Regions from separate parts of the Colwellia sp. BRX10-1 genome, predicted to be linked through region 1. Evidence: riboswitches for the same ligand, from Rfam matches in the RefSeq annotation. Region 1 holds a riboswitch; the other holds the start of a gene.

The links. Region 1 has a riboswitch for cyclic di-GMP ahead of H4J75_RS17360 (DUF3718 domain-containing protein). Riboswitches for the same ligand answer to the same signal wherever they lie in the genome.
Region 2: another riboswitch for cyclic di-GMP. It lies ahead of H4J75_RS03760 (GGDEF domain-containing protein); the one in region 1 lies ahead of H4J75_RS17360 (DUF3718 domain-containing protein).

Annotation. Positions count from the first base shown of each region.
Region 1 is NZ_JACGWC010000030.1:19,991-25,991, forward strand. Features, by position in the region: gene H4J75_RS17350 (CoA transferase subunit A) at 1-114, shown strand, start outside; gene H4J75_RS17355 (3-oxoacid CoA-transferase subunit B) at 135-791, shown strand; cyclic di-GMP riboswitch class I at 1,044-1,143, shown strand; gene H4J75_RS17360 (DUF3718 domain-containing protein) at 1,207-1,566, shown strand; gene H4J75_RS17365 (patatin-like phospholipase family protein) at 1,765-2,919, shown strand; gene H4J75_RS17370 (monovalent cation:proton antiporter family protein) at 3,085-5,052, opposite strand; gene H4J75_RS17375 (GGDEF domain-containing protein) at 5,303-6,001, shown strand, end outside.
Region 2 is NZ_JACGWC010000002.1:291,259-297,259, reverse strand. Features, by position in the region: gene recQ (DNA helicase RecQ) at 1-619, shown strand, start outside; gene H4J75_RS03765 (cytochrome c) at 693-992, opposite strand; gene H4J75_RS03760 (GGDEF domain-containing protein) at 1,243-2,244, opposite strand; cyclic di-GMP riboswitch class I at 2,475-2,557, opposite strand; gene H4J75_RS03755 (hypothetical protein) at 2,717-4,549, shown strand; gene H4J75_RS03750 (hypothetical protein) at 4,582-5,067, shown strand; gene H4J75_RS03745 (hypothetical protein) at 5,134-5,388, opposite strand; gene tesB (acyl-CoA thioesterase II) at 5,541-6,001, shown strand, end outside.

The DNA of each region.
Region 1 (6,001 bases):
GGCGAGCTGGACCCAGACCAAATCCATACACCAGGTATCTATGTTAATCGATTGATTTTAGGTACATTTGAAAAACGCATTGAACAACGAACTGTTCGTACTGCTCAGTCATAAATAATTCCGGAGACTAAACAATGGCTTTAACAAGAGAACAGCTAGCACAACGTGTAGCACAAGAATTACAAGACGGTTATTACGTTAACTTAGGTATAGGTATTCCAACGTTAGTTGCTAACTATATTCCTGCGGGAATAGAAGTGATGCTTCAATCTGAAAATGGTTTACTTGGCATGGGACAGTTTCCCACCGAAGACGAAATTGATGCAGATTTAATTAATGCCGGTAAACAAACGGTCACGATGGCAAAAGGTGCCTCTATCTTTGATAGTGCCGAGTCATTCGCAATGATACGTGGCGGACATGTCGACTTAACCGTACTAGGTGCCTTTGAGGTCGATGTAAACGGTAACATTGCTTCATATATGATCCCAGGCAAGCTGATTAAAGGTATGGGCGGTGCTATGGATTTAGTTGCGGGTGCTGACAATATTATTGTTACTATGACTCACGCTTCTAAACATGGTGTTTCAAAACTTTTATCTAACTGCACTTTACCGTTAACAGGTAAGGGTTGTATTAAAAGAGTACTAACTGATTTAGCCTTTATCGAAATTAAAGACGGCAAGTTTCATTTATTAGAGCGAGCGCCAGGGGTCAGTATTGAGGAAATAATAAAACTCACTGAAGGTGAATTAATTGTTCCTGAACATGTCCCTGAAATGAAATTTTAATAACCTAGCGGCATATTAATCATACGATTAAATAAAAAAAAAGAGCTTAAGCTCTTTTTTTTTTACCCTATATTTTAACATTACATTAAAGTTCACTTAATGATTTTGATAGTCAACCATTCGATTAAGCACATGTTCTATTTGAAAAAAAATTGATAAAAGTGTTTTTTTTATTAAATTTCTTTACGCATGTCACTAGCCTATTACACATTTTTCTTGCATTTATTGGCTCAATTCGCAATACTAAAAGGGACAAAGAAAAGGCAAAACACGTGAAATCGTGTTACGCAAAACCACCGGTCTAAGGGATTTATGTTTTATATATAAATTCTATGACAGCGGAGTCACCTCGTTATACAAGGTACATCCCGTGGTTTTTTCCTTTACTAACTAAATTAATTACAAGGTTACTAAAATGAAAAAATTATTACTAGCTTCTACCATCACTATTTTAACATTAACGTCTGTTGTATCGGCGCCGAAAGCACAAGCTGCTGACATCGCTCAAAGCGTTTGCCAGTATGTAGCTGCAGACGACAAGAAACGCATGCGTTCGTTCTTAAAAACGAATAGATTAAAAATTCGCAGTATCTTTCATGGTATTGAGTGTAATGGACAGAATCTGTTGGCGTTTGCATCGTCTAATGGTTCAGTTAAAACAGGTTCTTTGATGATTTCAAAGTTACCAAAGAAAGTTGTTTCTGAAAACTTAGCTATTTTGCAAACCGGATCGCAACCATTGATAGACGCAGCTAACGAACGCGTTAGCAGCTAAACTTATTTTTTAGTAGATGTTATTTGTTCAATCAAGTGTACTGTTTTACTAGATAATAATTCTATGTCATTTTAAAAAGCCTGCTTCTGCAGGCTTTTTTTTGCCTTAGTCATTTCAATCTATTTTTTGACTCGTTAAGCTAGCACCAAGTTAAAAAACTGATTACACTTAAGTTATACGAAGAAGACTGCGATATACATGTTGAATAAAAGAAGTTATAAAGACAGTAAGAATGCTTTAGTACTTACTGGCGGTGGCGCTCGAGCGGCTTATCAAGTAGGTGTGCTTTCTGCCATATCAAAATTTGTCCCTAGAAATCATGGCATCCCCTTTCCCATTATATGTGGCACCTCTGCTGGTGCTATAAATACCACAGCGCTAGCCTGTTATTCTTCATGCTTTCATTTGGGGGTAAAAAAATTAGAATGGGTTTGGAAGAATATTAATACCAGTCGAATATACCATAGTGATGGTATTCGGGTTTTCTCACATTTGGCGAAAGGTATGCTGGCAAGTTTCCAAGCAGATTATGCCAATAAAAGTGCGCGTAGTTTACTAAACAACGCGCCACTTCGTGACTTACTGAATATGGTGGTTGACTTTAAACGTATCGACACCAATATTTTACGTGGCTATTTATCTGCAGTTTCTATTACTGCATCAAGTTACAGTAATGGCGATTCGATTAGTTTTTATCAATCTGATGAGTCTATTTCTCCTTGGTTTCGCGCTAAACGTCGTGGTGAGCCTTGCCAAATTAATAGTGAGCACTTAATGGCTTCTGCCGCTATTCCCCTTGTGTTTCCTTCAATCAAAATTCGCCAAGAGCATTATGGTGATGGGTCTATACATCAACTTTCACCGTTAAGCCCTGCGATACATTTAGGTGGAGAAAATTTGTTTATTGTTGGTGTTGATCAACCTAAAGCACCACTTCATAGTAAAGTGAATAATCCTCATCCTCCGACAACCTCTACTGTTGCCGGTCATTTACTTGATACTATTTTCTCAGATACATTACACAGCGATATTGAACGTCTAGAACGAATTAATGAAACAATAAAACTTATACCACCAGAACTTAGAAAAGAAAAAGATGGTTTAAAACCGATATCATCATTTCTCCTTAATCCCAGTCATGACTTTAATGCCATGGCGGTAGAGTATTTTTCAGATCTACCACTATCGATACGTTTATTATTACGCAGCGTAGGTATCTCTAATGACTCTGAATCAAGTATTGTCAGTTATTTATTATTTGAAAAAAATTATTGTCGGCAGTTAATTAAACTGGGATTTGAAGATGCTATGGAGCAAGAGACTGCGATTAGAAAATTTTTATCTCTTGAATAGCGATCCATTGCTAAAGTAATAAAGTAAACGCCTTGTTGAACAAGGCGTTTATTGGCTTAGTACACTGCGGACAACCAAGAAAAAAATTCCCCCTCTCTTGGATGAAATGTCCTGCTCGTTATACTCATCTAGACCTAACAACACTGCGGACAGTCAAAGGAAAAGCTAAACCCCCTTTTGAACAAAGCGCTCTGCTCGTTCTACTCGTCGAGGCTTTCCGCGTACAATCAGGGTATCCTGAGCTTGAAGAATAGTGGCTTCATCGGGTTGCTCTGATTCAATATTGTTACGGCGAAGCGCAACCACCGTGACCCGTTTTGCCGATAAATTCAGTGACGCTATAGAATGCCCATTAGCATAAGAGTTTTCCGTTAATATAATCCCATTAGCGAATTCAATGCGATCCATAGCTTCAGGACTCATGTCAGTATGCTCACCCTGAAAAAACCCATGCAAATGGCTGTAGTGGTCTTTACGTTCTTTTTGTACACGGCGAATAATGCGAGAGAAAGGCACTCCGGTTAAAGATAACACTTGAGAGACCAGCATTAAACTGCCCTCTAAACTCTCTGGTACCACTTGATTAGCACCCGCTTCTTGCAATGCTTGTAGTTGATCGTCATTTCGAGTGCGGACAAGGATAGGAACATCGGGTGATAATGATCTAACTTTTTGAATAACCTCAAGTGATTGTTTGTCCTCACCAAAAGCAATAACAACAAGCTTAGCTTGCGATAAGTGAGCTGCTTGTAATAATTCAGTTTGTCTTGATGAGCCAAAAAGCACATTTTCTCCTGCTTCACGCGCTTTTGTTGCCCTAAGTGGGTCAATATCGATAGCAACAAACTTAATCGACTCTTGCTTTAAAAAGCGACTCACCGTTTGGCCAATTCGACCAAAACCACAAATAATGACATGGTCACTTAACTCTGTTTGCTCGGGAAGTTCAGCTAAATGATCGGTATCTATGGGCTTTTCGTTACTCAACATCAACGACCAACGACGAGCATTGTTAATCATATAAGGTGTTATCGCCATACTCAATACACCTGCGCCTAACAAGATAGAAGCAGTTTCAACCGGTAACAATTTAACCTGATTGGCTAAAGCGATAAGCACAAAACCAAATTCACCCATCTGTGCCAACATAATACCTGCAGCCCAAGCATCTTTAGCCGCTTCTCCTGCGCGTTTTGCTAAGAAGGCGATAATGAGTATCTTAACCACCATAAAGCTGACCATAACGCCGATAATAACCAATGGTGAGGAATAAACGATGCCGATGTCGAGTTTCATACCGACCGTTACAAAAAATAAACCTAGCAAGATATCACGATAAGGCCGAATATCGGCTTCAAGCTGATACTTGTACTGGCTTTCACCTAACATCATACCTGCGAGAAAAGCCCCTAAAGCCATAGATAAGCCAAACCATTGCGTCAATGATGATGCGACTAAGGTAACTAATAAGGTTGTTAAAACAAATAATTCATCGGTTCTAACTTGCGCCACTAAATTAAATAAACGTGGTAGCAACCATTTTCCGGCAAACATTAACAAGGTAACGACAAAGACGCCTTTAACTAGAGCGATCAGTAGCTCAACAACCATTGAACTATCAGACTCTTGGGCAAACATCGGGATGATAATTAATAAGGGAACAACGGCTACATCCTGAAAAAGTAAGATAGCAACAGAGAGCTGCCCAGACTTTCTTTTCATTGCGCCCGTTTCACTCAATTGCCGAATAACGATGGCTGTTGAAGAAAGCGCTATAATACCACCAATAATCAAAGCACTAGCAAATGTCTGACCAAACAACAAAGCAATGCCCATAAAAAAAGCTAGCGAAATACCTACTTGAAGACTACCAACCGCTAAGACCAGATGGCGCATGGCGATTAATTTAGGTAATGAAAATTCTAAGCCTAGGGTAAAAAGTAAAAAGACGATACCTAACTCAGCAAAGTGATCGTAATCCACTTGGTCTTGAACCAAAGATAAACCATGATCACCAACCAGCATACCTGCCACTAAGTAGGCTAAAATTGCCGGTAAGTGTAAACGGCGAAATAACCAAACAATAAGTACAGCACTTGATAGAATAGCTAAGAGTTCAAAATGACCTGTCACAAAAAATCCTTATTTTATCATTCGCATCGGTATTAAATTTATAAAAATAGAGTGAGCACTACTGAGTCTAAAGCAATTATCGGTAGTTTGACAGCGGCAACTCCTTGCCATTAATGAATTGTCAAAAATTCGTCAAAGATTTTATTAATATAAACTCATTTAATATCAATACTATAAAAACAACCACTTTAAAATAAATTTAGGTATAAAAATTGCTTAATCATATCTGATAAAATAATCAGGTGATGATATGCAGACATTAAATTTAGTAGATAATCAGGCTTTTCAATATAACGCTTTTAAAGTGTTTGATAGTCCTGACCATGAAAAATCTAATAGAAAATTAGCGTTAATGGAACAACTCCAAACATCGCTAGAGCTTGATCGTTTACTCAATATTTTTGCAATGGAAGCAGCTAAGTATGTCGATTTTTCAGGTCTATATTTCAAAAAAGGTGATATGACCGCTTCGATTAGAGGGAGTAGACAAGGTAAAAATGAACGTAGTTTTGAATTAAAACTAAACCAAAAGTTTGTTGGTATTTTGACCTACGCCATTAATTCACCAATAAGCATTACTAATTATAAGATACTTAATGAGTTACACCAGTATTTAATTCACCCATTAAATAATGCTTTACAGTATCAGGAAGCTTTGCTGTTAGCGATGCAAGATGGATTAACCTCTTTAAATAACCGTCGATGTTTTGATGAGCAGTTAAAGCGTGCTATGCACCATGCGAACCGCCAAAATAGTAAAGTCGGTTTAATCGTCTGCGACCTCGATAAGTTTAAATTAATTAACGACAGTCATGGCCATAATTTAGGTGATGAAGTCTTGATTCAGTTTTCTTTGGCGCTTAAAGAAAGTGTTCGAGATTCTGATAGTTTATTTCGATTTGGTGGTGATGAGTTTTCAATCATTGTTGAAAATGCCACGCTAGATTCT
Region 2 (6,001 bases), on a different contig from region 1:
TAACTGTGATATTTGTTTAGATCCACCCACTCAATTTGACGCTACTGAAGCGGCACAAAAAGTCTTATCTTGTGTGTTTCGTATCCAGCAACAAGGTGATATTGAACATGTTGTGCAAGTGCTCAGAGGGGAGTTAACCGAAAAAGTTAGGCAACTGCAGCATGAAAAAGTGTCAACTTTCGCTATCGGTAAAAGTAAAACTCCGGGATATTGGTTTGCTATTATTAGACAATTGATTCATTTGGGATTTTTACAGCAAGATATTTCTCAACAATCTGCGTTATTTTTAACACAAGCATCGCGCTCGGTGTTGAAAGGGGATGAACCCTTAATGTTAGCTTCACCAAGGTTGCAAAAAGCGAGTTATTGGCAACAAGATAAAACCGATAAACGTTATGACCGTGTCTTATTTGTTAAATTAAGAAGTTTGCGTAAAACGATTGCAGATGCAGAGGATATTGCGCCATTCATTGTTTTCAATGATGCAACGTTGTCAGAGCTTGCGCGTATAAAGCCAAAAACATCACAGCAAATGCTAAATATTAATGGTATTGGTGATACAAAGCTTGCCCGTTATGGACATGACTTTTTGCAAGTTATTCAACAGCATAATGCTTAAAACAAAAAACGCTCAATTGAGCGTTTTTTAATATTATTTATTGTTGAACCTGGTTCAACAATAATTACTGAGTTTATTTTAAACTAGCGTAATAAGCCGAAATATTTGCGATATCTTCATCACTTAAACCCATAGCCATAGGTCCCATAACAGGATCTTTACGTTTACCCGCTTTAAAGTCTTTCAACTGTTTAGCAAGATAAGCTTCTTTTTGACCAGCAAGGTTTGGGTACATAGGTACCGCAGAGATACCAGCAGCACCATGACAAGCAGCACACATACCAGTTTTTGCTTTACCAGCAGCAGCATCACCAGCAAAAACAGGAGACGCCATCATTAAAGTAGCAGCAACAGCTAAAGTAATTTTTTTCATAAATTATTTCTCTCTTAGTCGTTAGGAATTTTACACTGCATTCAGTATATGAGAAAACAAGGAGGCTGTCGTCGACTATTTTTAGCTAAGCACTAGCAATGTAATCTTCTTTGATTTACCAACGAGTATATTAAGATTATTACCGATTATATTGAGTAAAGTTGGGCATACTATCACTGATATTATTTGTTGAAGTGAAAATATCAGCGAGAGAAAAATGTCATCAAGCAAAAAGTATCTTGTTGAGTGATTAAGAACTTAATGTATTATTTTTTTTGTATAAATCGGGTAGTAACAGGCGTGATTTTTTTAAGATACTGCTGGCATTTTCAGCAATATTAAAGGTGTCTACACCAGTAGATAATGTCATTTGAGGTAATCTAATACCAGACTTACTACTAACAAAGCGCAGCTTTTCAACGCCATGTGTTATTTTATCGGCAATCTCTCGAGCACTTTCTTTGTCAATATCAGGTAACAGAATTAAAAATTCATCGCCACCAGAACGTATTGGTAGACCGCTGCCATCAACATAACTAATTACTTTACTGGCTATTTTTGATAAGAGAACATCACTAATTAACTGACCGAATTGCAGATTAACTTCTGAAATTTGATCAACACAGACGACAATTGCGGCAACTTGCCGACTTGGATCTTCTGTTAGCCATAAATCTAAATGCTTAGACATAGCTTTACGATTATAAAGACCGGTAAGTGGATCCATGTAAATTTCTTCACGTACTTCTTTTAATTCAACTTTCAACGCCTGTGTCTTTTTACGGGTAAAAGAAATATGTTCAGCAAATTTTTGTTGGTGTAGTTTAAAGGCTTTAGATGCCTGGCGAATACTATTTACCGCAACGACTATTTTTTCTTTATCGGCAGATTGTAGATCAGAAATATTGCTGTCTAGCGTGGTAATAAGTTTATTAATACTCTGCGATGATTTTTGGCTGTTTTTTTCAACATGGGTGACAACGTCATCAAGGTCGTCAATGAGTTCATCTCTGAATTTACTTTGGCCTAAAATGAATTGACGATAGTTTTCTTCAATGAAAAAATCATCAAGCTTTTTACCCGTGGCAAGTTTATTTTCAATGGCAGTATTAAGAAGAATGTTTTTTTTATTAATATATTCGTAGCTAACTGAATAATTAATTGGGCTGACAGGTAAAAACCATCGCTGTAATTGTTTTACGGCCATGTTCATTTTTAGTTCAGCTTGTTTTATGGAATCATGATACTTCATTGTTCCATCTCAATTTGTACACCCAATTAACAATATCAATAGACTATTTTCTAGTATAAACAAGTAAAGTACCACATATATTTTTTGTCTATAAAAAACATATATTTAGTTATATAGTATTTTAAATGAAGGTAATATATGACAGAAAATAATTAAAAAGAAGGGAAGGACCGCAAAGTATACCGAAAGCAAACTGTTCAAAATAAAGACAAGCCCCCACTATATCTATACTTGGCAGTTCCGCTATCCTAGGTTTCCCCTTAGACCGGTAACTTTGCGTCTCTAGCTTTCACTAGATTTGCCCTTTTCGAGTTTTAGAAACTCTAAATTCATTATAAGCGTTGAACTATGCTTGTAAACCTTTATTATGAATAATTTGTTGAACCGTAACGAAAGCCTATAAGTAATAGATAAATTTATAGGTTATGGCTGATCACTCTACTGATCATTAGATAAAGGATTTTAGTTAATAATGCCCTGTAAACTGTTGTTGATCCTTTGTTTTTTTATAGCCCCTTTATTTTGTTTTGCCAATGATGCTTTAAACGTTGAGCAAAACATTAAAGATGTTGAACGCTATTTTTTACAAGACGCTGAAAACCTTCCCTACGAAGAGATCATTACACTTTCAAAAAAAATTTTGGGGTCTCAAGAAAATTATACCGTCCAAATTCGTGGGAAAACCTTCATCCTTCTTGCTGATGTTGCCAATAATAAAGGTGAAAATAGCGAAGCATTTCATTTTGCGCAAGATGGAATTTCTCTGCAAGGACTCGAACCAGCCATAAAGTTTAATTTATTACTGAAAGTTGCAGATGGCTATTTTTTACAGGAGAAGTATGAGCAAACTCAAAATATAGCAACCAATGTCATTTTAATGGCAGATTCTCCACAAGTGCTAAAATATCGTTTAATTGCTTTGAGTTATCGAGCTGTTACCTATGCGTTGCAAAATAAAAACGATTTATCGATGAATGATCTTAATCAAGTTAAGGTGCTGATTTCGGTAAATCCTCAGTATGAGGATCACCTTTGTCTTTTAGAAATTTTAGCAACGGCATATTATTATTTAGGCGATTATCAAACATCGCTAACCATGCAAAATAAGCTATTAACGTTAAAATTTGATTTAGACAAACTGGCTAATATTGACCAAACTTATTTACACTTAGGCCGTGCTTATTTTCAGTTAAATTTATTTGATGATGCTTACAATGCTTTTTGGGAAGCACAAAAACACGGCAAAAATAAAAATGCTCCAATTAGTGCTGCCTATGCTGAATTAGGATTGGCAGAGGTGTTATTAAAGCAGGGAGAATTTAGTGACTCACATAATTGGCTATTATCAGCCAGTGCTACATTTAATGAAAAGAGGTTAAATAAGCCTTATTTAACCTCGTTAATTCTATTAGCAGAGACCTCAAGTCTATTAAACAATAAAGCTGTATATCAACATTACCTTCAATTAGCTGAATTAACGGCTAAACACATAAAGCTATCAAAAAAGCAGGCTAAATTATTACTTTTATTAAGTCATATGTATCAGCAAAACGGTGATTATAAAAATGCGTTAATGGCCCATAAAAATTATCTTGAATTACTTCAACAGTTTCAGAAAAAGGCTGAGCCCTCATTAATTATTGACTCCAGTCAAATGTTAAGTGCAAATGATAAAAGTCGAAATTTAATCCTGAATCTCGCTGAACAGAGTAAGTTACAAACTCAATTCAGTGCAAAATTTATCGCGCAAAAAGAGGTTATATATTTATTGATTGTGATCGTTATTTTATTAGTCATTACGTTGGTTTTTTTTGGATTAAGACAAAGAACGTTGCGCTTAAATCAAGTATACGATGAAGTGGAACAGCCATTATCTTATTTGGTAACGCCCTCCCAAACGAAAAGAAATTATCAAGTGAATTATAAAATGGCGAGGAAATACGACTATCCCTTAGCGATTGGCTACTTATCAGTTGTTAACTGGCAAGAGCTTACCTTTCACTTTAATGATAAAATTATGCTCGAAGTTTCAAAAACATTAGCGATCTTACTTAATGAGTCAAAAGGTGAATTTGATGAAGCGGGTACGATTAACGATGGTGAATATTTACTGATAGGTCCTCACCAAACTCAAGCTGAAATAGCGATTAAGTTAAATAGTTTAGCTAACGCAATTAAACTTAGATTCTTCGCTAATTTAGGTGATTATTCACTTAAAATTGGCTACGCCTATGGATCACCCACAGCACAAGATATAGACCCTTACATATTTTTATCGCGTTTAAGTGAAACCACTAAAGCGTAGTCAATATTACTTTTTATTTTAATAGGTTTAATATGATTTTTGTATTGTCCATTGCTGCTATTTTTGTAGCTTTGAGTATTTATTTTTATTTTCGAGCGGAAGGTCTGCAACGCGAATTATTTAGTGTGAAAAAAGAGCTCAGTAGTAGTCAGAAAGAAAATAAGTTTTATATAGACTCTATGGCAATAATTGCCAAGCGACACGAAGATTTTGTTAAAAATCGATTACAAATAATTAAAAATTGCCAAGCATTAGAACCTGAGACGATTGAAATTATTTCACCACTGGTTAATAACTATGCCGCGATTTTTATTGAGTGTTTAAAAGGAAAAGGCAAACTGCAGTCAATCACTAAAAAGTGTTATGGAAATTTTGACGATGACGCTTTTAAAAGGTTCGTGGCGCATGTTGCTAAGCAAGATGCCAGCGTAAGACGTATGTGGTCAAGTAATAATTTAGCGGGGTATATTTCTTTAATTGAAGCTTTATTACTGACTAAAACTAAAAAAGATGCCTAATAGGGGCATCTTTTCATGTATCTCTGAAAGTAGGCTAGGTATTTGCCTTTAATCAAGGATGAATAACTAAGGACGAATAATTATACTTGGTGTTGAGTCTACTTCACCTTCACCGTTAATGGTTGCTGTTTTACCATTGCATTGTAATATGGCTAAGCTGCCGTTATTGCTATTTCTAATAAAAGATAAGTCGTAACCAAACTGAGTCATGCTACTGGCGGCAAATTTTTGTGCAAGAGAAAGCCTGTCCCATAGCGACTGTTCCTCATTACTACCTTGCCTTCTTTCTAACAATACTTCTCTTTCTAATAGCGCTTCCATTGAGATCTCTTCGTATATTTAGTCAATAATTTTCTTATTCCCTAGATACTACCTTGCAGCGTATGAATTTTCAACAATTTTAAAATGTCGCTAAAGATATAAATTATAAATATGCTATAGTCAAAATTTTATATCAGTGAGTGCTAAATATTATGAGTCAAGTGTTGGATGATTTATCTTCATTATTAGAATTAGAGGTAATCGAACAAGGAATTTATCGTGGTCAAAGCCAAGATTTAGGCTTTCGTGCGCTGTTTGGTGGTCAAGTAATGGGACAAGCTGTTTCTGCCGCTCAAGAAACAGTTGATTCAGCACGTAATGTTCACTCGCTTCATTCTTATTTTCTACGTCCAGGCGATGCCAGTAAGCCAGTTGTTTATGAAGTCGAAAATATCCGTGATGGTAAAAGTTTTAGCACCCGGCGTGTTAAAGCAATTCAAAACGGTAAAGATATATTCTATATGACGGCCTCTTTTCAACAATATGAAAAAGGCATTGAGCATCAAGATCTTATGCCCGATGTACCCGCACCTGAAGATTTAGCGTCTTACACAGATTTTATTTTCGACAACCAAGATAAAATACCTGAAGAAATCAGAGGTAAATTTTTAGC